4 regions of the Citrobacter farmeri genome follow, and region 2 is predicted to be linked to each of the others. Evidence: predicted binding sites of a transcription regulator. Region 2 holds the regulator's gene; each other region holds the start of a gene.
The links. The regulator CRP, encoded in region 2, controls carbon source genes, mostly activating them, when cyclic AMP is high. The targets are predictions, from matches to a motif close to ATGTGANNNNNNTCACAT.
Positions count from the first base shown of each region.

Region 1 (5,992 bases), 2.1 Mb from region 2:
CAACCAGTCGATGATGGCCAGCGACTGACCAAGCGCTTCGCCGTCATCGGTCACCAGCGTCGGCACCAGGCCCACCGGATTCATCCGCCGGTAAGCCAGTTCGTTTTGTTGACCGATACGAATATTGACGCCCACCGTCTGGTAGTCGATGCCCTTTAACGCCAGCGCGATACGAACGCGGTACGACGCCGAACTGTTAAAAAAACTGTACAGCTTCATACATCACCTCAGACAATCTTCACAGCGATAGGTGTTAACCCGTCCACGCCGCCGGTGATCACATCCCCTTTCACCACCGCTCCAACGCCTTCCGGCGTACCGGTGAAGATCAGGTCGCCCGGCTGCAGTTCGAAGAAACCGGACAGATAGCTGATCGTTTCATTCACCGACCAGATCAGATGGCGAATGTCGCTGCGCTGATGATCGTCACCGTTAACCTGTAACCAGATAGGCGCAGAGGTGATATCCGCAATGTCGTCCGCTTTATGCAGCGGCGCGATGGGCGCAGAGAGATCAAACGCTTTGCCGATTTCCCACGGACGTCCCATTTGACGCATCTCCATCTGGCGATCGCGACGGGTCATATCCAGTCCGGTGGCGTAACCCCAGATATACTCATGGGCTTTTTCTAGCGGGATATCGCTACCCTTTTTGCCAATGGCGACCACCAGCTCAATTTCATAGTGATAGTTATCCGTCTGTGCCGGGTATGGCAGCGCTAACGTTTCACCGGCGGCAACTGGCACAACCGCATCGGCAGGCTTACAGAAGAAAAACGGCGGTTCACGATCGGGGTCGAAACCCATTTCACGAGCATGGGCGGCATAGTTGCGCCCCACGCAGTACACACGACGAACGGGGAACTGCGCATCGCTGCCGACAACCGGGACGGTCACAGGGGCTTGTGGTGCAAATACATACTGAGTCATGGATCTCTCCCAAATTAATAGCGGGCTTCGCGGAACAACCCGAGGGCTTCCTGAACCGTTCGGTCCGAAAAACTGAATAAAACGGTCTCGTCGGTGGTTTTGAACGACACGCCGTGCCAGGTCGGAACCACAAAAATATCTTTGGCTGAAAAATGGAAGGTCTCGTTGCCGACGGTGACCTCGCCCGCCCCTTCAACGACGTGGTAAATGGTGCTGTCAGTGGTACGCGCCACCCGCGAGGTAAAGCCTTTTGGCAACAGTTGCAGGAACGTGCCCATCGATGGCATCGGGTAGCCGCCGGTCACCGGGTTAACATAGCGCATTTTGTAACCATCCCACTCATCGGCATCGCCCAGACGAGTCAGGTCATCCAGCGCTTCGCGACTACGGTCATAGCGGTAGTTGAAAATCGGCGATGAGTTGCCTTTCTGATGGCGCAGCGGCAGCATGTTGGCGGCATAGCGCGGCAGGTAGTCCCCCTCTTTGCGCGATACCGGCTGCTGATCTTCCGGGTAATCTTCAGCAAAGCCACAGCCCAGAATATTAACCAGTGGCAGATCCAGACCGTCCAGCCAGACCACCGGCTCATCGCCCGGGTTACCGTGATCGTGCCATTGCCACTGCGGAGTCAGAATAAAGTCGCCGGTGTGCATCTGGGTGCGCTCGCCGTCCACGGCAGTGAACGCGCCTTTCCCTTCCACAATAAAGCGTAATGCCGACTGGTTATGACGATGGCTGGGTGCGACTTCGCCCGGCAGGATCAACTGCAAGCCCGCGTAAAGCGTTGACGTGATGGAGGATTGCCCGCGTAACATTGGGTTTTCCAGTACCAGCACACGACGAATCGCCTCTTTCGCGCCAATCAGATTGCCGCTTTCCAGCAGCAGCGGGCGAATTTCCTGATAGTTCCAGTAGGCTGGCGCACAGGTCGGATTCGGCGTTTGCGGAACCAGGTGGTGCAGTGATTCCCACAGCGGGGTCAGGTTCTGCCCCGAAATATGCTGGTAAAACTGTTGACGGCTGTTTTTAACATCCTGATTTTGTTCTGACATAGGGATTCTCCTTATTCGTTTGCGACGCTTGCGTGCGGCAAGCTATCCGGGACAGAGGCTGACTGGCGGACAACTACCGTCAGTACGGCTAACATCACCGCGCTAATGGCCGCCGGAACAGCGATAATGAAAAACAAGGTGTCAAAAGAGAAATTCATCGCCATCATCACGCCGCCGGAAAGCGAACCAACAATCGCTCCGCAGCGCCCCACCGCGTTCGACCAGCTCACGCCCGTCGCCCGACTCTGTGTGGGATAGAGCGTGGCGGTTAAGGCGTTGAGGCCCACCTGCGATCCGCTGATACCCACCCCGGTACCGAAGATCGCCAGCGCCATCAGCCATAAACCATTTTCGCTCAGACCAATCATGATGATGCATACCGCTCCCAGCGCGTAACTCACCGCCAGCACCCGGAACGGATTGTGTTTATCCATCAGCACGCCCAGTGCCAGCGCGCCGAGTGTCCCGCCAACCTGAAACGCCGCCGTCACCCAGGAAGCCTGTTGCAGGTCAATTCCGCGATGGTGCAACAGCGTCGGCATCCAGCTCGACAGGAGGTAGATGATTAACAGACTCATGAAAAACACCACCCATAACATCAGGGTAATGGGCAACTGGCGACCAACAAACAGTTGGCGAATGCTGCCTTTGGCGATCGCCGCCGCCTCCTGGAGGTAAAACTGCGTATTGTCATAACGTTCGCCAGTGATCGCGCTGACCGTTCTGGCAATGGTTGCCTGCGGTAACTTGCGGCGTACCTGCCAGCGCGGAGATTCCGGCAAGACCGCGAGCAGCACGAAGAACAGCATCAGCGGTAGCACGCCGCCGAGTACCAGGATCCCATGCCAGCCGATGACCGGCACCAACTGCGCGCTGACAATCCCGCCCATGGCGGAACCGAGCGTAAAGCCGCAGAACATCAGGGTAACCAGCGCACCACGGCGGCGGGCAGGCAGGTATTCAGAGGTCATTGTGATGGTATTCGGCATGGCGCCGCCCAGACCCAGGCCGGTCAGAAAGCGCAGGATGACCAGCGTTTGCAGATCCGGTGAAAAGGCGGAAATCAGGCTCAGCGCGCCAAACAGCGCCACGCAAAGCTCAATCACCCGTTTGCGACCGAAGCGGTCAGACAGCGGTCCGCAAAGTAAGGCGCCAGCGGTAAGTCCTAACAGACCCGCGCCGAACAGCGGAGCCAGATCTCCGGCAGTTAACTGCCAGTGGGTACGAATATCGGGTGCAATAAAGCCAATGGCTGCCGTATCAAAACCATCAAGCATGACGACCAGAAAGCAGCAGATGATCACCCGCCACTGAGTCTTGCTGACAGGAGCAGCATCGATAAGGGCTTGTAGTTCACGTCGTTGAGTCATAGTGAATGCCTCGGTGCAGGTAGGGAAAGATGTCGTTTTGTTTTTTGTATGTTACGAGTTTGTAGACCGGGCGATAAAATGTACAATGGCTTTTCATGCAGAGACATAACCTGGAGGTTATCGCTGATGGCAAACTGGGCGCAAAAACTGAAGCTGCATCATTTGCAAATGCTGGTGGCGCTGGGCGAACAAGGGAATCTCACGCACGTCGCGCGGATGATGAATATCACCCAGCCTGCCCTGTCAAAATGGCTGTCACAGCTCGAAGATGAGATGGGGATCACGCTCTTTGAACGTCACAGTAAAGGCCTGCGCCCCTCGGAAGGCGGCAAGTTGCTGCTGCAACATGCTCAGCGTTTAATCAATGACATGGAACGTTCACAGTATGAAATGGCACGCTTTAAAGAAGGCGGTCTGGTAGGAAGCCTGAAAATCGGCTGCTCGCCGGTGGCGACCGACTGTGTGTCGCAGGCGATCCTCAATCTGCTCGTTGAGATGCCGACGCTACATCTCAACATTGAAGAAAAGGTCATGACGCCGCTGCTTCACGACCTGCTTGCCGGTTCCGTGGATGTGGTGGTAGGTCGCGTCGGTGGACGAGCGCTGCAACTCCCGCTCAATTACCAGGTGCTGTATACCGAACCCGTCTGCTTTGTCGCTCGTCCCCACCATCCTCTGGCGAAGTTTGACACCCTGAGCTGGGCTGATCTCGCGCACTGGCGCTGGATTGTCTGGCCGACAGGAACGCCCATTCGCCTGAGTATTGACAACGCACTGGTCGATAACGGGGTGATGCTGCCGGAAAACACCATCGAATCGGCATCAATGAACGTCAGTACCAACCTGCTGCAAAGCAGCGATATGATCTCTATCCTTTCTTTACGGCTGGCACAACGCTATGCCAGCCAGGGACAACTGGTGATCCTGAACCTGCCGAAGATCGAACAGAAAGGGAGCGTGGGTGTGTTCTGGCGCAATAATGAGACGCCGTCCAGTGCGCTGAGTCGTTTCTTACAACTGCTGGCACAAGTTTAACGTCACGTATTGGGGGCATTGCCCAATGTTCCTGTTATCTATCTCCAGTATGCTAAGAATTCATGATGTGATCGATAGCACGTTTTAAAGTTTAATTGTATGATGAATCCGTCGCTTCAAGGAATTACAACATGAGCAAGACACTGAATATCATCTGGCAATACTTACGCGCTTTCGTGCTGATCTATGCCTGTCTGTATGCAGGCATTTTTATTGCGTCCCTGCTACCCGTCGCCATTTCAGGCAGTATCATCGGGATGCTAATCCTGTTCGTACTGCTGGCGCTGCAAATCATTCCGGCGAAATGGGTTAATCCTGGCTGCTATGTGCTGATTCGCTACATGGCGCTGCTGTTTGTACCGATTGGCGTCGGCGTGATGCAGTACTTCGATCTGCTGCGCGCGCAGTTCGGTCCGGTGGTGGTGTCGTGTGCCGTCAGTACGCTGGTGGTTTTTCTGGTGGTGAGCTGGAGTTCACACCTGGTCCACGGTGAACGCAAAGTGGTTGGTCAGAAAGGGTCTAAAGAATGATGTCGTCAATCTGGTGGTCTCTGCCGCTGACGCTGGCGGTTTTTTTCGGCGCGCGCAAACTGGCTGCACGTTTCAAATTTCCGTTACTGAATCCGCTGCTGGTGGCGATGGTGGTGATTATCCCGTTTCTCCTGCTGACCGGTATTTCTTACGACAGCTATTTTAAAGGCAGCGAGGTCTTAAACGATCTGCTGCAACCGGCAGTTGTGGCGCTGGCCTATCCGCTGTATGAACAACTGCATCAGATCCGTGCTCGCTGGAAGTCGATCATTACTATCTGCTTTGTCGGCAGCATTGTCGCGATGGTGACCGGCACCTCGGTAGCGCTGCTGATGGGCGCTACGCCTGAAATCGCCGCCTCTGTCTTACCGAAATCCGTCACCACGCCGATTGCGATGGCCGTTGGCGGCAGCATCGGCGGCATTCCGGCGGTCAGCGCCGTGTGCGTGATTTTCGTCGGTATTCTTGGCGCCGTCTTTGGCCATACGCTGTTAAACGCCATGCGTATTAAGACCAAAGCCGCACGCGGACTGGCGATGGGGACCGCGTCTCACGCCCTCGGCACTGCCCGCTGCGCGGAACTGGATTATCAGGAAGGCGCATTCAGTTCGCTGGCGCTGGTGATTTGCGGGATTATTACCTCACTGATCGCCCCGTTCCTGTTTCCGATTATTCTCGCCGTCATGGGCTAAAATTTGCGATACGTCGCGCATTTTTCATTTAAGTTTCATAAGTTGCACACACAATGAGATTCCGATCACACATATAGCGGTAGCAGGCCCGTACACTACGATCCCAATACATTGTTATGAGGCAACGCCATGCACCCACGTTTTCAAACTGCCTTTAGCCAACTTGCGGATGATCTGCAATCAGCAATGGCGCCCATCCTGGCGGATACGCATTTCCCCGCTTCGCTGACGGCTGAGCAGGTATCAATGCTTAAAAGCGCAACGGGACTGGACGAAGACGCGCTGGCATTCGCGCTGCTACCGCTGGCTGCAGCCTGCGCCTGTACGCCGTTGTCGAACTTCAACGTCGGCGCGATTGCACGCGGCGTGAGCGGAACGTGGTAC
Region 1 covers NZ_CP077291.1:1,617,951-1,623,942, reverse strand. Annotated here, with positions in the region: gene maiA (maleylacetoacetate isomerase) at 1-219, opposite strand, end outside; gene I6L53_RS07585 (fumarylacetoacetate hydrolase family protein) at 228-929, opposite strand; gene gtdA (gentisate 1,2-dioxygenase) at 944-1,981, opposite strand; gene mhbT (3-hydroxybenzoate transporter MhbT) at 1,993-3,351, opposite strand; gene I6L53_RS07570 (LysR family transcriptional regulator) at 3,478-4,386, shown strand; gene I6L53_RS07565 (CidA/LrgA family protein) at 4,518-4,916, shown strand; gene I6L53_RS07560 (CidB/LrgB family autolysis modulator) at 4,913-5,608, shown strand; gene cdd (cytidine deaminase) at 5,738-5,992, shown strand, end outside.
Region 1: the regulator CRP is predicted to act here: its motif matches at 4,452-4,469, upstream of I6L53_RS07565 (CidA/LrgA family protein).

Region 2 (5,992 bases):
GTGCGACTGGCGCCACAGGAACTCGAACAAAAGCTGCGCGACTATCTGGGCGGTTTCGGCTTCCAGGGTGATAAAGTCAGCGAAGAGACACGCCGTTTCTCCGGCGGCGAAAAAGCACGACTGGTGCTGGCGCTGATCGTCTGGCAGCGTCCGAACCTGCTGCTGCTCGATGAGCCAACCAACCACCTTGATCTCGATATGCGTCAGGCGTTGACCGAAGCGTTGATTGAGTTTGAAGGCGCACTGGTGGTGGTCTCGCACGACCGCCATTTGCTGCGCTCCACGACCGACGATCTGTATCTGGTGCATGACCGCAAGGTCGAGCCGTTCGATGGCGATCTGGAAGATTATCAGCAGTGGTTGAGCGATGTGCAGAAGCAGGAAAACCAACCTGACGATGCACCAAAAGAGAACGTCAACAGCGCACAGGCGCGTAAAGACCAGAAGCGCCGGGAAGCCGAACTGCGCACACAAACCCAGCCGCTGCGTAAAGAGATCGCCCGTCTGGAAAAAGAGATGGAGAAACTGAACGCGCAGCTGGCGCTGGCGGAAGAGAAGCTGGGCGACAGCGAACTTTACGACCAGAGCCGCAAAGCCGAGCTGACGGAGTGTCTGCAACAGCAGGCCAGCGCCAAAGCCGGACTGGAAGCGTGCGAAATGGCCTGGCTGGATGCCCAGGAGCAGCTCGAGCAGATGCTGAGCGAGTAACAGCGATGACACACATAATCCTTCACGATCCTGAAATGCCGAATGGCAGCAGTGACGAATTTCGCCCGATGCGCGGTATCAGTAACTGCCATCTGCAGACCATGCTGCCGCGTTTGATCCGGCGAAAAGTGAATTTCGACGCCCACTGGCAGCGTCTGGAATTACCCGATGGCGACTTTGTCGATCTGGCATGGAGTGAAGATCCACATCAGGCGAAGCACAAGCCGCGCCTGGTGGTTTTTCATGGTCTGGAAGGCAGTCTGAACAGCCCATACGCGCATGGTCTGATTGAAGCGGCAAAGAATCGTGGCTGGCTTGGCGTGGTGATGCACTTTCGCGGCTGCAGCGGTGAACCGAATCGACTGAATCGCATTTATCACTCGGGTGAAACCGAAGACGGGAGCTGGTTCTTAGGCTGGTTACAGCGGGAATTTGGCAAGGTGCCAACGGCCGCCGTGGGCTATTCGCTCGGAGGAAATGTGCTGGCATGTCTGCTGGCAAAAGAGGGGAAAAACATCCCGCTCGACGCGGCTGTCATGGTCTCAGCGCCCTTTGTACTGGAAGCCTGCAGCTATCATATGGATAAAGGCTTTTCCCGTGTTTATCAGCGCTATCTGCTCAACCTGCTGAAGGCAAACGCGTCACGCAAGCTGGCGGCCTATCCCGGCTCACTGCCGGTGAGTCTGGCGCAATTGAAATCCCTGCGCCGCATCCGCGAGTTTGACGATCTCATCACCGCCAAAATTCACGGTTTCGCCGATGCTATCGACTACTATCGTCAGTGTAGCGCCATGCCCTTGCTCAGCGACATCGCCATTCCGACACTGATCATTCATGCGAAAGACGACCCGTTTATGGATCATCATGTGATCCCCAAAGCGGAAGATTTACCGCCGCACGTGGAATATCAGTTAACTGAACACGGTGGTCACGTTGGGTTTATCGGCGGGACATTGCGTCGGCCAGAAATGTGGCTTGAGTCGCGCATTCCTGACTGGCTGACCCCGTATCTGGAGGCATAATTATGCAGATCCCCTGGCAGGACCTTTCCCCTGAGACGCTGGACAATCTGATCGAAAGCTTTGTATTGCGCGAAGGCACCGATTATGGTGAACATGAACGAACCCTTGAGCAAAAAGTCGCCGACGTTAAACGCCAGTTACAGTGTGGAGAAGCGATACTGGTGTGGTCTGAGTTGCACGAAACCGTCAACATCATGCCGCGCAAACAATTTCGCGAATAACCCGCACGCTATCGGCCGACTATAATAAAAAATCAATTTATTGATGGAGTTAACATGTCTGCCAAACATCCGGTGATCGCGGTAACAGGATCCAGCGGCGCGGGGACTACCACCACCAGCCTCGCGTTTCGTAAAATTTTTGCGCAGCTCAACCTGCGCGCCGCCGAGGTGGAAGGCGACAGTTTTCATCGTTATACCCGTCCGGAGATGGATATGGCGATCCGCAAGGCGCGCGACGCCGGACGCCACATCAGCTATTTTGGCCCCGAAGCCAATGACTTCGGTCTGCTGGAACAGACATTTATTGAGTATGGTCAGACGGGCAAAGGCCAGTCGCGCAAATATCTGCATACCTACGATGAGGCCGTCCCGTGGAACCAGGTGCCAGGGACTTTCACCCCATGGCAAGCCCTGCCGGAACCTACTGACGTGCTGTTCTATGAAGGGCTGCACGGCGGCGTCGTGACGCCGCAGCATGAAGTTGCAAGCCATGTTGACCTGTTGGTCGGCGTGGTTCCCATCGTGAACCTGGAGTGGATCCAGAAACTGATCCGTGATACCAGCGAGCGAGGCCATTCTCGTGAGGCGGTGATGGATTCAGTGGTGCGTTCGATGGACGACTATATCAACTACATCACGCCGCAGTTCTCCCGCACCCACATTAACTTTCAGCGTGTACCCACCGTTGACACCTCAAACCCGTTCGCTGCCAAGGGCATTCCATCACTGGATGAGAGCTTTGTGGTGATTCATTTTCGCAATCTGGAAGGGATCGATTTCCCCTGGCTGCTGGCGATGTTGCAGGGTTCATTTATTTCCCACATCAATACACTGGTGGTACCTGGCGGCAAAATGGGGCTGGCCATGGAGCTCATTATGTTGCCGCTGGTGCAGCGACTGATGGAAGGAAAGAAAATCGAGTAAGGTGAGATATTGCCGGACAGCGACGTGGCGTTATCCGGCCATGATCATCAGGCAGCAATCACTTCATACGAATGGGTAATATTGACCGCTTTTCCCAGCATCAGCGCCACGGAGCAATATTTCTCCGCCGACAGATCGACCGCACGCGAAACGGCGGCATCCTTCAGGTCGCGACCCGTAACGATAAAGTGCAGATTGATGTGGGTGAACAGGCGTGGCGCCTCTTCGCGACGTTCTGACGTCAGTTTCACTTCGCAGTTCGTCACATCCTGACGGCCTTTTTGCAGGATAGAAACCACGTCAATCGCGCTGCAACCGCCTGCCGCCATCAACACCATTTCCATCGGGCTCGGCGCTTTATCACCAGAGTTACCGTCCATCAAAATCTGGTGACCGGAAGCCGACTCACCCAGGAAGGTTAACCCCTCAACCCATTTAACACGCGCTTGCATATTTTTTAACTCCAGTGCGTCAATTTTCCTGACAGATTACGCGTACATAACAATTCTCGCAACGGAAGGCGACCTCCGTCATGCTGAAGCGAGACACCAGGAGACACACGGCTAAAGCTATGCTAAAACAGTCAGGATGCTACAGTAATACATTGATGTACTGCATGTATGCAGAGGACTTCACATTAAAGGCTGCAGTTCGTTTTTGACAGCCTCTTCCCAGGACGCGGGAAGCACATTTTTGCAACCCCAGAGACAGCGGATTTTTTTGGCTCTGGAGACAGCTTATAACAGAGGATAATCGCGCATGGTGCTTGGCAAACCGCAAACAGACCCGACACTTGAATGGTTCTTGTCTCATTGCCACATTCATAAGTACCCGTCCAAGAGCACGCTGATTCACCAGGGTGAAAAAGCAGAAACGTTGTACTACATCGTTAAGGGCTCAGTGGCAGTGTTGATTAAGGATGAGGAAGGAAAAGAAATGATCCTTTCTTATCTGAATCAGGGTGATTTCATTGGCGAACTGGGCCTGTTTGAAGAAGGCCAGGAACGTAGCGCATGGGTTCGAGCGAAAACAGCGTGTGAAGTGGCTGAAATTTCCTATAAGAAATTCCGCCAGTTGATCCAGGTGAACCCGGATATTCTGATGCGCCTGTCTTCCCAAATGGCTCGCCGCCTGCAAGTTACTTCGGAGAAAGTCGGTAACCTGGCCTTCCTCGACGTGACCGGTCGTATCGCCCAGACGCTGCTGAATCTGGCGAAACAGCCTGATGCGATGACTCACCCGGACGGTATGCAGATCAAAATCACTCGCCAGGAGATTGGCCAGATCGTTGGCTGCTCTCGCGAAACCGTTGGTCGTATTCTGAAGATGCTGGAAGATCAGAACCTGATCTCCGCTCACGGTAAAACGATCGTCGTTTACGGCACTCGTTAATCTCATCGGAAATGACGCGCTACCGGGTAGCGCGTCATTTTTGTTTTGCCAATGTGGCGCAGACTGATTTATCACCCAGAAATCAACTATGCACTACGTCAAACGCTGGTGCTCTGTTTGCCCGTGGCCGTTGGCCTGCTCATCGGGCAGTTACATCTGGGCCTGCTTTTCTCTCTCGTTCCCGCCTGCTGCAACATTGCCGGGCTTGATACTCCGCACAAACGCTTTTTCAAACGCCTGATCATCGGTGCATCGCTGTTCGCTGGCTGTAGCCTAATCATGCAACTTATGCTGGCGCAGGCGGTACCGTTGCCACTGATCCTGACCGGTCTGACACTCACGCTCGGCGTCACCGCAGAATTGAGCTCTCTTCACGCCCGCCTGCTCCCGGCCTCACTGATTGCTGCGATTTTCACACTGAGCCTGGCAGGGAACATGCCGGTTTGGGAGCCTCTGCTGATCTACGCGCTGGGCACGCTATGGTACGGGCTGTTTAACTGGTTCTGGTTTTGGCTCTGGCGTGAGCAGCCGCTTCGCGAATCACTAAGCCTGTTATACCGGGAACTGGCGGATTACTGCGAAGCCAAATACAGCATGCTGACCCAACACACTGACCCGGAAAAAGCCCTGCCGCCGCTTCTGGTTCGCCAGCAGAAAGCCGTCGACCTCATCACCCAGTGCTATCAGCAGATGCACATGCTATCGGCGCACCGCAACAACGACTACAAACGGATGCTGCGCGCCTTTCAGGAAGCGCTGGATTTGCAGGAACATATCTCCGTCAGCCTGCATCAGCCGGAAGAAGTGCAAAAGCTGGTCGAGCGCAGTCACGCGGAGCAGGTCATTCGCTGGAATGCACAAACGGTCGCCGCTCGCCTGCGCGTACTGGGAGATGACATTCTCTATCACCGACTACCGACGCGGTTCACCATGCAAAAGCAGATTGGTGCACTGGGAAAAATTGCTCATCAGCATCCGGATAACCCCGTCGGACAGTTCTGCTACTGGCACTTCAGTCGCATCGCCCGCGTGCTTCGCACCCAGCGTCCGCTTTACGCCCGCGATCTGATGGCCGATAAACAGCGTCGGTTACCCTTGCTTCCGGCACTGAAAAACTACCTCTCGTTGAAATCTCCGGCGCTGCGTAACGCCGGGCGAATCAGCGTCATGCTCAGCATAGCCAGCCTCATGGGAACGGCGTTACATCTGCCGAAACCTTACTGGATCCTGATGACGGTGCTGTTTGTGACGCAAAACGGTTACGGTGCCACCCGCGTGCGTATTTTGCACCGCTCGGCGGGAACGCTGGTAGGGCTGATTATCGCAGGCGTGACGCTGCACTTTCATATTCCCGAGGGATATACGCTGGCCCTGATGCTGGCGATCACCCTGGTCAGCTATCTGACCATCCGCAAAAACTACGGCTGGGCGACGGTTGGATTTACCGTCACGGCGGTATATACCCTGCAACTGCTGACGCTGGATGGAGAACAGTTCATCATCCCGCGATTTATCGATACGGTCATCGGCTGCCTGATTGCGTTTGGCGGCACCGTCTGGCTGTGGCCGCAATGGCAGAGCGGTCTGTTGCGGAAAAACGCCCATGACGCACTGGAAGCCGATCAGGAGGCCATTCGCCTGATTCTGAGCAACGATCCGCAACCCACGCCGCTCGCCTGGCAACGTATGCGGGTCAACCAGGCGCACAACACCCTGTTTAACTCG
Region 2 covers NZ_CP077291.1:4,397,553-4,403,544, forward strand. Annotated here, with positions in the region: gene I6L53_RS20830 (ABC transporter ATP-binding protein) at 1-708, shown strand, start outside; gene I6L53_RS20835 (hydrolase) at 714-1,730, shown strand; gene I6L53_RS20840 (YheU family protein) at 1,733-1,951, shown strand; gene I6L53_RS20845 (phosphoribulokinase) at 2,006-2,875, shown strand; gene I6L53_RS20850 (OsmC family protein) at 2,923-3,327, opposite strand; gene crp (cAMP-activated global transcriptional regulator CRP) at 3,635-4,267, shown strand; gene I6L53_RS20860 (YccS/YhfK family putative transporter) at 4,319-5,992, shown strand, end outside.

Region 3 (5,992 bases), 1.0 Mb from region 2:
ACTGCGGTGATAGCCGCCATCAGTAAAGGGATGGCGGCAAGCGTCGAGTACAGGCTCGCTCTCAAAAAGGTGCTAATTATCAACGTGCCAATAAAGCCCGCTACGCCAATAGTCAGTAAAATCAGGGACAAGGCGCGAATATCCACCTGGGTGACGGTTTCAAGAAACGGGCGAACGTAGGTGAATAGCGAGAACTGCCCCATGAAGAACAGCCCACAGGCAAAGAGGCCAACCGCAACAGCGGGACGTGAGATCAGACGAATAACAGAACCGCCAGCGCCTGTGTTTTTGTCGGCCGTCATCGTGGGCAAGCTAAAGCACTGCCAGATGAAGGCCACGATAGCGACCGGAACAAGGCAGAAGAAAGCGCCACGCCAGCCAATCACGGCGCCAAGATAACTACCGAGTGGCGCCGCGACGACGGTTGCCAGGGCGTTTCCGCCGTTGAAAATAGCTAATGCGCGAGAAACCATGTGTTGTGGCACCAGGCGAAGCGCTGTGGCCGCAGACATCGACCAGAACCCGCCAATCGCAATACCAATCAAGGCGCGACCCGCCATATAAATCAGGTAGCTGGAGGCCAGCGCGACAATCGTTGCCGATAACGCCATTAGCGCCGTCATGCCCAGCAGCAGATATTTTCGATTCAGATCCCCGGCCAGTGTGGAAAGCGACAAGCTGGTCAACACTGCCAGCGCGCCGGAAATGGCAACACCCTGTCCGGCCAATCCTTCACTCACCCCTAAATCAGTAGCGATGGGAGTCAGCAGGCTGACTGGCATAAACTCCGATGCGATAAGGACAAAGACGCACAACGTCATCGCAAATACACCGCTCCAGTAGGTGTGTTCTTTAAAAGGTGTTGTTTCGCGGGTGAGTGTGGGCATTAATGGCAACCTCTGAATATTGCCCCTCCGAAATTCAGGCAAGCCGGGGCCGGACGCTATTCACGGGAATAACGACAAAAGTGCATAAAAAAACATGCAGTTCACGATGATCTCTTGCGGAAAGTTTTACACGACAGGGGTAAGTTGACTAGCTAATGAATACTTAATAGGCTTATAAGATTAGCTTATTAATCGGGAAAGCCTGGCAGATGAAACGCAATCTCAATGACCTGCTCTATTTCGTCACCGTTGCCCGCGAAGGGAGTTTTACCCGCGCGGCGGCACATCTTGGTGTCACACAGCCGGCTCTTAGCCAGGCGATTTCCGCTCTTGAGAATCGCCTGAAAATTCGACTCCTCACCCGCACCACCCGCAGCGTGTCACCCACCGCTGCTGGAGAGCGGTTGTTGCACTCCATCGGCAACCGCATTGATGAGATTGAAGCCGAACTGGATATGCTCACTGAGCTGCGAGACAAACCCGCCGGTACGGTACGCATCACCTGCGGGCCGAACGTTTTGCGCACCACGCTGTTACCTAAGCTGACGCCACTGTTGCGTGAATATCCTGATATTCACATCGAGTTCGACGCCAACCACGGTTTCCGCGATATTGTCGCCGACCGTTTCGACGCCGGAGTGCGGCTGGGCGACACGATTGATAAAGACATGATAGCCATACCGATTGGACCAGAACTCCGTATGGCGGCCGCAGCCTCACCAGATTATTTTTCACGTTATCCCATTCCACAAACCCCCCATGAACTGACGCAACACTGCTGTATAAATCAGAGAATGGTGAGATCGGGAGGGCTGTATGTCTGGGATTTTGATCAGGACGGCGGCGACTTGAATGTGCGGGTGAACGGGCAAGTGACGTTCAACACTTCAGAACACATTGTCTATGCTGCGCTGGAGGGGATGGGTATTGCGTTTTTACCGGAGGAAGAGTTCGGTGAGCATATTGAGAAAGGTCGATTAATTCGTGTGCTTGAACCCTGGTGTAAGCCTTTTCCTGGATATTATTTGTATTATCCCAGCCGCAAACAAGTCTCTCCCGCGTTTTCACTGGTAATAGATGCTCTACGCGTTAATCGTAAGCGTCCATCCGTAGAGAAGAAAAAGTGATTCAGCAAAACCTGCCTGTCGCATTGATATAATCCGGATGGCCGTAATATATTTTTATGCCTTTATCTTTCCGCTGGTCGTTCGACGCTGTCTGCGACATGTAGATCTGGCAGCGTCGGATAAGAAAAGGGCGGGTATGTAATTTCGCTTTGATGATTACTTTAAGCTGATATTTTTATTTTTCGCCCACTTTCTTAATCTTCCATTCGCATTGGCGTAAGGCGAAGAGGTGTTAAATGAGATCATTCGTCCCATCGTCCATTTTGTGTACCACGGTTTTCCATATAAAACATCATCAGTACGTTCATTGATAAGCTGCACAATTTCATTTTTTACAGTCTGCAATTCAGCGATTAGCGAGTCATAGCTTAACGCGCTGTAATCCTGGTAAAATTTTTGAGCCAGGAGGCCAAGCTGGTTCCATTTATAGCCTGTTTCCGGAAAATCGACCGACTGGCCTTTCGCATCAAAAGTGATCCACTTTACAACCAGAGAATTCCAGCCAAGTAGATACGAAACAAGATCACGAACACTCATCTCCGTTCCTTTGGCGTGACCTTCCATTGAGTCATCGGAAGTCATTTCGCACGGGATCGAATTAAGGTAATGAATTAATTTACTGAAATTTTTATCAATAGCTAAAAGTAATTCGGCTTTTGTTTGAGGCACACTCATAAGGAATTCCCTCTCATTTAAAAAATAACACCCTAATGGAACGGTGTGGGGTTTTAACATCGGTCAGCGTATTTACTCTCCCCTTGCGCCATGTTCGCAAGGATTCGTCATAACTCTTTTCGATAATACAGCGCAAAAGCGCGTTCTGCTCACAGTTTCAGACTTTCTTCTCTGCTGGCGTCGCCACGAAACACCCTCAATATCTGTGAATAAAATCACATTTTCCCAGAGATTAATCATCAAAACCGCCTTTTCTGTGGAACAGATCACTATTGCCACTCGCCTTTCCACTTCGAAGTGGAAAACAACTCGCTACAAACTTTTTACCCCCACCGCTAGTTTTAACTCAGAACCATTAACGGGGTAAGACGAGTGAATAACGGAGCAGTCATGAACGACATGGGGGAACAGGTGGCGCAGATTGGTGAACTGGCCGATCGCATGCTGGCGCAAGTGTATGCCTTGCTGCGTGAACATCACATCATTCCCAACGCCGTACAGGAACAAATGCTGACGTCTCACGTTCGCGCCATGGCGCACCGGTCGGTGACCGGAGAGCCTTTGCCGGAAGTGGAAGCCAGTTTGTTTGATGAAATTTCAGCCGATTCAATGGCGCTTGCCCGCGACGTGGTCGCAGCGTTTGGCAACCTTCCCGAGGAAGAGGCCTGGCTGCTGTCCGTCCACTTTGAAGTCGCGAAAGACAACCTTTAAGGAGCAACAACATGGAACAGATTACAGTCGTGATTGGCGATCGTCTGGGTAAAGGCCAGAAAGTGGCGGCAGGCGTCGAGAAAGCCGGTGGGCGTGCGGTAGTGGTACCGGGCGTCGCTGCGGATATGAAACTGGGAGACGTGATGAAAGCGGAAAACGCCACGTTCGGCATCTCCTTTTGCGGTAGCGGTGGCGCGGGCGCTATCACCGCACAGAACAAATACGGCTACAAAGCCAAATACGGGATGCGCTCTGTGGATGAAGGCGTAACGGCGATTAACGAAGGCTGCAACGTGCTGGGATTCGGCTTTATGGATAAAGAAGAGCTTGGCGAGCGTCTGGTTCAGGCGTGGCAGAAAAAATACGGCGCCTGAGTATGAAAGAACAATTCACCACAACGGTGAGAGTCACCGGTAAAGGCGAAGCCAAAGCGCGCGCCTTTGCCGATGCCCTGAACCACGTTCAGGCCGCGGTCATGAAGGCATCGCCGCATATTTTACTGCGTATTGAGCCACAGGATGTGCAGGTTGTTCAAGCGCGTGAAGCGGTGCGCAAAGAAGCGTTTTTGTTCTTCTTTCTGCGCCGGGAACGACGCACTTACAGCGTGGAGCTGGATGTGACCGTCAACGTGACAGCCATCAATCTGGACAAGGTGGATTTTGTCTCGCAACGCTGATTCTTATTAAGAAGGCATAATTATGTTCCTGATAATTTTAATAAAATCGCTCATCATCGGTGCCCTCGTCGGCGTGGGTGTGGGGGCCGGGGCTGCACGCATGTTTCATGCGCCTACCACACAGGGAATGGGGGCGTTTCGAACTCTGGGGGAACTGAACTCCTGTGAAGGGGATCCGGCTTCTCACTTCTCGTTTGGTCTGGGCTTTTTCTTCAACGCCTGGGCCTCATCCGTTGCGGCGGGTTCGTTCACACAGGACGTGGATCACCGCATTATTCCTAACTGGGGCGCGGCAGCGCTGATGATCAAAAACCGCAATGTCGGTGAAACGCTGCATGACCCGAAAAAGATGGCCATTGCCTGCGGCATCATCGGCATGATCGTCGTGACCTTCCTGAACCTCACGGCCTCTTCCGTACCGGAAGCGTTGCAGGTGACCGCCGTTAAGGTGCTGGTTCCTGCGGCAAACCTGCTGGTTAACACCGTGATGCCCGTGATCTTCTGGCTGGCGGCAATTGATGCCGGTAAGAAATCAGGCTTCTGGGCAACCGTTTTCGGCGGCGCAGCGCAGTTGATCATGGGTAACGCCGTTCCGGGCCTGGTGCTGGGCATCCTGATCGGTAAAGGCGTTGAAGAGAGCGGCTGGAACCATGTGACCAAAGTGATGATGGCGGCGATTGTTCTGCTGTTTGTCCTGAGCGGCTTCTTCCGTGGTTTCGACATGAAGATGATCGAATCCTTCCACATGACCGTGCCGAACTGGCTCGAACTGATCCACAACTCGCTTAGCGGCAAATAACGGAGGCCACAATGGAACAGAATAAAGGTTTTTGGTTTGCCGACTGGTCGTTCCCGATCTTCGTTGGCCTGCTCTCCTCCGGTGTATTTGCCGGGACGCACATGTACTACCTGTACGGGATTGGCGCGTTCAACGAAGTGGCTTTCGTGGCCATGCTGAAAGCGGGAATTGATACCGGATCGTACGGCGCAGTGGCGGCGTTTGGTGCCAGCTTCCTGTTCGCCCGCATTATCGAAGGCTCTCTGGTAGGGATTCTGGATATCGGCGGCGCGATTCAGACCGGTGTGGGTCTGGGGGTTCCGGCGCTGCTGCTGGGCGCGGGCATTATGTTCCCGGTTGAGAACTTTATCGCGTCTCTGGCAACGGGGCTGGCGATTGGTCTGGCGATTGGTTACGTCATCATTCTGGCGCGTAAGTTTACCATCAATCAGAGTGATTCGACCTACGGGGCGGACGTGATGATGGGAGCCGGTAACGCCTCGGGGCGTTTCCTTGGCCCATTGATCATCCTCAGCGCGATGACGGCGTCGATCCCAATCGGCGTGGGTTCTTTGGTCGGCGCACTGCTGTTTTACATCTGGCAGAAACCGATCACCGGCGGCGCGATCCTTGGCGCAATGATTTTAGGTTCAATCTTCCCGATTGCGATTAGCTAAACCCATCGGCGGGCGTGAAAACGCCCGCACTTACAGGAGAGAGATATGTTTGATTTACTCCTGCGCCGTGCGCGTCTGGTTGACGATACGGTCTGTGACATCGCCCTGAAGGACGGCAAAATCGCCGCGTTAGGTGAGATAAATGACCCGGCGATGAAAACCGTTGAGCTCAACGGCGAGTGTTACGTCAGCGCCGGATGGATTGATTCCCATGTCCACTGCTATCCCAACTCCCCGATTTATCACGACGAACCGGACAGCGTAGGCATTGCCACCGGCGTGACAACCGTTGTGGATGCGGGCAGCACCGGCGCTGACGACATTGATGATTTCTATACCCTTACGCGCGAAGCCGCGACGGAAGTCTATGCGCTACTGAACATCTCCCGTGTCGGACTGATTGCTCAAAACGAGCTGGCGAATATGGTCAACATCGACGCCGACGCGGTGAAGCAGGCGGT
Region 3 covers NZ_CP077291.1:570,137-576,128, forward strand. Annotated here, with positions in the region: gene I6L53_RS02660 (MFS transporter) at 1-887, opposite strand, end outside; gene I6L53_RS02665 (LysR family transcriptional regulator) at 1,097-2,014, shown strand; gene I6L53_RS02670 (ClbS/DfsB family four-helix bundle protein) at 2,171-2,689, opposite strand; gene I6L53_RS02675 (glycine dehydrogenase) at 3,062-3,400, shown strand; gene I6L53_RS02680 (SFCGS family glycine-rich protein) at 3,412-3,774, shown strand; gene I6L53_RS02685 (DUF4312 family protein) at 3,777-4,076, shown strand; gene I6L53_RS02690 (DUF4311 domain-containing protein) at 4,099-4,875, shown strand; gene I6L53_RS02695 (DUF4310 family protein) at 4,887-5,531, shown strand; gene I6L53_RS02700 (amidohydrolase/deacetylase family metallohydrolase) at 5,577-5,992, shown strand, end outside.
Region 3: the regulator CRP is predicted to act here: its motif matches at 2,893-2,910, upstream of I6L53_RS02675 (glycine dehydrogenase).

Region 4 (5,992 bases), 830 kb from region 2:
GATAAACAGCCCGACCATCATGGCGAGAATGAGGGAGAAAATCGCTTTGCCGAGCTTATCCATCTGCACCAGTAGCGGCGTACGGTGCTTCTCGATCCCGGTCATCATCTGGTTAATATGGCCCAGTTCCGTCGCTTCCCCGGTGGCGATCACCACGCCAAGCCCGGCTCCGGCACTAATGGTGGTGCCAGAGAACAGCAGGTTTTTGCGATCGCCCAGCGGCAGTTCGCCTGTCAGCGCATCTGCTGTTTTATCCACCACGGTAGATTCGCCGGTCAGGATGGCCTCTTCAACCCGCAGGTTGTGAGCCTCCATGACGCGAAGATCGGCGGGGATGCGGCCGCCCGCCCGCAGCACTACGATATCGCCAACGACCAGCTCGGTGGTCGCGACCGTCTCATGTTGCCCGTTACGCACCACCACGGCGGAAGCGGAGAGCATATTGCGGATACTTTTCAGCGACTTTTCCGCGTTATTTTCCTGAATGTGACCTATCAGGGCATTGATCACTGCGACGCCGAGGATGACGGCAGTATCCACCCAGTGCCCCATCACGGCGGTGAGGGCCGCTGCGGCGATCAGAACGTAAATTAGAACATCGTGAAAATGGGCCAGAAAGCGTAGCCAGGCAGGTTTGCCGGCTTTTTCAGGCAGTGCGTTAAGGCCATCCCTGGCGAGACGTGCGCTGGCCTCATTATGAGTCAGCCCGGAAGGTTGGCTCTGCTGATTTTTCAGAACCTCCTCAACGGTCAGCTGGTACGGCTTTTTTCCAGCGCATGGCGCAGAATGGAGACGATTGCTGTTCGGCATTCTGGTCAAAGTAAAATTCCTCGAAGTATTAAATTTTAATATTTTGAAACACACGCATACTATTTGAATAATGCCTGCAGATATTTGACATTAATCAATGGCCTTTCTGTAATTATTATTTTATCTTTGAATGAAGATGATATTTTCCCATGCGTGTCATGGGGTTAAATGGAAATGTAAATTTAGGAAAGGAGGTTTTATGTTTGGAATTTATAATGCTAAGAAGTTGATTTTATTGATTGTTTTTGCGATTGTTGTAGCAGCCATTAGCGGTATTTCAACTTATGCCTTTGTAAAATATCTGGGGTGAGAATAATAAAAACAGCCTTCCTTACATAACTTTTAAATCCTGAATAATAATGACAATAGGGAAGCTGATACAGAACGAAATAATATATTTTTAGCTGCGGTCTGTTGAGTAAACAGACCGCACCAGATGAACGCATAATAGACATGGGCTTGCTGAAATCGGGACGGGATGATTTTTTCCGCAAGAGATAGGGTTGGCATTTTCTGGAAACAATAAAAAGCCTCCGTCAGGGAGGCTCAGGTGAAATCAGGTGAAATCAGGTCAATACCATCGGCCACTCTGGCGGGGTCTGACTCATCACTTCGACCATCACGGATTCAATGTTCTTCCAGATGGCGGAGAGATCCATCAGGGTGATGCCGAGTAATCCCGTCGCAAACCAACAGGCGGCGGCGACGCCGAGTCCGCTGCTGATCACCGCCAGACCAATGTAATCTGAGCGACGAAAACGAATGTTTAACGTGCTGGCTAAAAACATGAGCACAGCGCTTAGCAGTTGCCAGCGGAGAAGAACCACGCCAGTGGTTAGGGTAGCCATGAAACATTTCCTCTGAGAGTAGCAGGTGCCCTGGACAGCGCGGCGTTTTCACGGGAGGCGTGGCACACTCTTGGCTATCGACGGGCATTTACATCAACACCGAATGAAACGTTGTTTCTGTTTCAGAATATTTGTGAACTATATCACGTTTAGTGATTCGTTCGCCAGTCGGTACGCCGCTTTTTTGCCTGTTTTTTAACCATAATATGAGTGTGGTTATTCATCGGCAATGAAGATACTTTAATCGTGACGTAAGAGGAGGAAGAGGACTTAAAAAAGATGTATTGATTTTACCTTTTCTGTTTTGTCAAAAATAAGCATTCAAAGAAATTTAGCTTAATTTCATTTTGCGTATGAACCGGCAAAACTTTCATAAAAAACTACCCCTTTCGGAGAATGGATTACCCTTAATAAAATTAATCGTCACTATAGGTTTGCATTACGGTCGAATATTATCACCATCCTGCAATATCAGACTTTTGCTAATAAAAGTCTGTTGCTAATATTGATAGATTCATGCAACGTAATAACCTGTGTGATTTAGCATCCTGCCTTGATGATAACAGGCACATGAAATGCAGGGATATAGGGCTGAAATGAATCATCGGGTGCGAAGCAAGGTGCTGAGGTTCCTCGGGATAATCATGGTGGTTTTGCTCCCCGTGATGCTGGCGCTATGGTTTGCCCACCTGCAAGCCACCTCTCAAACCAGTAAACAGCTGAGTACCTTTGCTCATCTGGCTTTAGATAAAACGGAACTGGTTGTTTTGCAGGCGGATTTAGCCCGCGATGCTGCTGAACAGTATCAGGGACAAGCGTGTACGCCGGCACATCAACAACGGATGTTGAATATTATCCGTGGGCGCCTGTATATCAATGAGTTAATTTATGCACAAGGCGATCGTTTTTTATGCTCCACGGTAATGGCACCGTCAGCGCCCTATATTATGCAGACGGCAGACTATAAACGAAAACCCAACATCTCCATTTATTACTTTCGCGATACGCCTTTTTTTACCGGTTATAAAATGACGTATATGCAACGCGGAAACTATGTTGCGGTGATCAATCCGCTGTCATATAGCGAAGTGATGTCCGAAGACCCCGAATTGGCCTGGGGAGTATATGACACCGTGACCAATACCTTTTTCTCCGTCAGCGAGCAGGCCTGGGTGACCCAACTGTTGCCACTGATCCGGCGCAATCAATCTGTCTTCCAGCAGGATGACCGCTTTTACACCGTTGCCCACTCGGATAAACGGCCCATTGCCGTGATTGTGTCGACCTCGATGCAGCGGTTTTATCAGAACCTGTATCAGCAGTTGTTGATCACCCTTCCTCTGGCGGTGATCAGCAGCATTCTGTTGTTAATGTTCTGGTCGCGGGCGCGTCGGCAATACTACTCTCCGCGCCGCATGCTCCAGCGCGCGCTTAAGCAACGTCAGCTCTGCCTGCACTATCAGCCGATCATTGATATTAAAAATGAGAAATGCGTGGGGGCGGAGGCGCTGCTGCGCTGGCCGGGCTGCAACGGTCAGGTCATGAGTCCGGCCGAGTTCATCCCGCTGGCGGAAAAAGAGGGGATGATCGCGCAAATAACCGACTACGTGGTGGAAGAAGTGTTCAGCGATATGGGGACGTTTCTGGCAGCCAACCCGCAGTTGTATATTTCTATCAATCTTTCCGCATCGGATTTTCACTCTTCACGACTGATTGCCATGATTGCGGATAAAGCGCGCGAACATGCCGTGCTTGCGCAACAAATTAAAGTGGAAGTGACTGAACGGGGATTTATCGATGTACCGAAAACCACGCCGGTGATCCAGGCGTTTCGTCAGGCAGGCTATGAAGTGGCGATCGATGATTTCGGCACCGGTTACTCTAATCTACACAACCTCTATTCACTCAATGTCGATATTCTTAAGATCGACAAATCCTTTATCGATACGCTGACCACTAACAGTACCAGCCATCTGATTGCGGAACATATCATTGAGATGGCGCAAAGCCTGCGTCTTAAAACCATCGCGGAAGGCGTGGAGACGGCAGATCAGGTTAGCTGGTTGCTTAAACGCGGGGTGCAGTACTGTCAGGGGTGGCACTTCGCGAAGGCGCTGCCACCGCAGGAATTTATTCACTGGTTGCAACAACCGCCCGCACTCCTGATGCAGCGCGGACAGTAACATTACAGGCGGTGACGATAGTCGCTGGGGGTACGATCAAATTCCCGGCGAAACACGCGGGAAAACGTCTGCTGCGACACGTAGCCTAAATCCATCGCAATATCGAATATCGGTCGTTCGGTGTTGCGCAGTTCGACGGCGGCTAACAGAAGTCGGCGCTGACGGATATAGTCGCCCAGCGTCTGGCGCATCACCGTGCGGAACATCCTCTGTAAATACCATTTTGAATAACCTGATTTTTTTGCGACCACATCAATGTTCAGCGGTTGGTCGATATGTTCATCAATCCATTCAATAAGGGTCTGAATTATTTGCTGATGGGACATATTGCTGCCTCCTTCTCAGTGTTCGATTCGTCTTTTGTCTGCGGGCGAGTATAATTCCTCAAGTTAACTTGAGGTAAAGCGATTTATGGAAAAGAAATTACCCCGTATAAAAGCGATGCTCACGCCGGGTGAAGTGGCAAAACGCAGCGGCGTGGCGGTTTCCGCACTGCATTTCTATGAAAGCAAAGGGCTGATCAGCAGTATTCGCAACAGCGGCAATCAGCGCAGATACCGGCGTGACGTGCTGCGTTATGTCGCGATTATCAAGATTGCCCAGCGGATCGGCATCCCGCTGGCGACCATCAGCGAAGCACTGGGCGTACTGCCGGAGGGCCATACCCTCAGTGCGAAAGAGTGGAAGCAACTCTCTTCGCAATGGCGCGAAGAACTGGATCGGCGCATTCATACGCTGGTGGCGCTTCGTGACGAACTGGATGGCTGTATCGGTTGTGGCTGCTTATCGCGAAAAGACTGTCCGTTGCGTAACCCTGGGGATCGGTTGGGTGAAGAGGGGACGGGCGCTCGCTTGCTGGAGGATGAACAAAACTAAAGCGCCGCAAGGGCGCTTTAGTTTGTTTTCCGGTCTTTGTCTTTCTCTCTATCCCGCTGGTTCACGGGAGGGTTTCCCCCGACGTCAACACCCCTCATTCGAGCACGTGGTGGAGGTTCCGGTCTGTGTTGATACTGTAATTGTAAGCCGCATCATCCCGTTCGCCAGTTAATTTGGCGATTTTTTAGGCGAATTTTTTTCGTCATCTCCCATAATTTACTAGAGTAAGTAAGAGGAAATGACGGGAGAACATCATGCTGACGGTGCATCATTTAAACCAGTCCCGCTCACAGCGCATTCTCTGGGCGCTGGAGGAGTTGTCTCTGCCTTACCAGATTGTTCGTTACCAGCGTGAAAAGAGCATGCTTGCCCCGCCTGCACTGAAGAAAATCCATCCGCTGGGTAAATCCCCGGTAGTTGAAGATAACGGTGCGATCCTCGCGGAATCGGGGGCCATTCTTGACTACTTGCAGGATACCTACGACAGCGAAGGGCGGTTTAAACCGGATGACGCGGAGCCAAAGCGTCAGTATCACTTCTGGTTGCACTACGCCGAGGGTTCACTGATGCCGTTGCTGTTAATGAAGCTGGTCTTCACCAGTCTGGGGAAACCGCCAGTGCCCTTTGGTTTGCGCACGCTGGGCGGTGCGCTGGGGCAGGGCGTACAAAAAACCTATCTCAATCCGCAGCTGGAAACCCACGCGCGCTTTATCGACGCGCATCTCGCTGAGCGACCGTGGTTTGCCGGAGAGCATTTCAGCATGGCGGATATCCAGATGAGTTTTCCTCTCTTTGCACTACTGGCACGCGGTGGTATTGCCGATCTTCCCCATATCAGCGCGTGGAAAAAACGCGTGGAAATGCGTCCCGCCTGGCAACGCGCCATCCAGCAGGGGGGACCTTTCGACATTCCCGGCGGCTAATGGCGATTTTTTGACCGTCTTGCTCCCTTTATCTGCGACACGGCCTGGCAAATTATGTTGCCGGATTGCGCATTGACGATAACGTTTGCGCATCAGTTGGTGATTTCTTCAGCGTTAGCGCAAGAAATGAGTAAAAAGCGGCAAAGTTCAGTTGAAAATCCCCGTATGATCGCTGGATAATCGTTTGCTTTTTTTTACTACCCGTTTTTTTATGCGCGGAGCTAAACGTTTGCTTTTTGCGACACCCCTTTTTGTCGCGATCAGAGCACAAGGAGTTGACGTTGCGCTGGCAGTGGATTGTCCACCACGCATAAGAACGAATAATAAACTCTCAGGGGATGTTTTCTATGTC
Region 4 covers NZ_CP077291.1:356,590-362,581, forward strand. Annotated here, with positions in the region: gene I6L53_RS01620 (cation-transporting P-type ATPase) at 1-819, opposite strand, end outside; gene I6L53_RS01625 (YjcB family protein) at 1,377-1,658, opposite strand; gene I6L53_RS01630 (EAL domain-containing protein) at 2,255-3,841, shown strand; gene soxS (superoxide response transcriptional regulator SoxS) at 3,844-4,167, opposite strand; gene soxR (redox-sensitive transcriptional activator SoxR) at 4,253-4,717, shown strand; gene I6L53_RS01645 (glutathione S-transferase family protein) at 4,972-5,640, shown strand; gene ghxP (guanine/hypoxanthine transporter GhxP) at 5,988-5,992, shown strand, end outside.
Region 4: the regulator CRP is predicted to act here: its motif matches at 1,790-1,807, upstream of I6L53_RS01625 (YjcB family protein).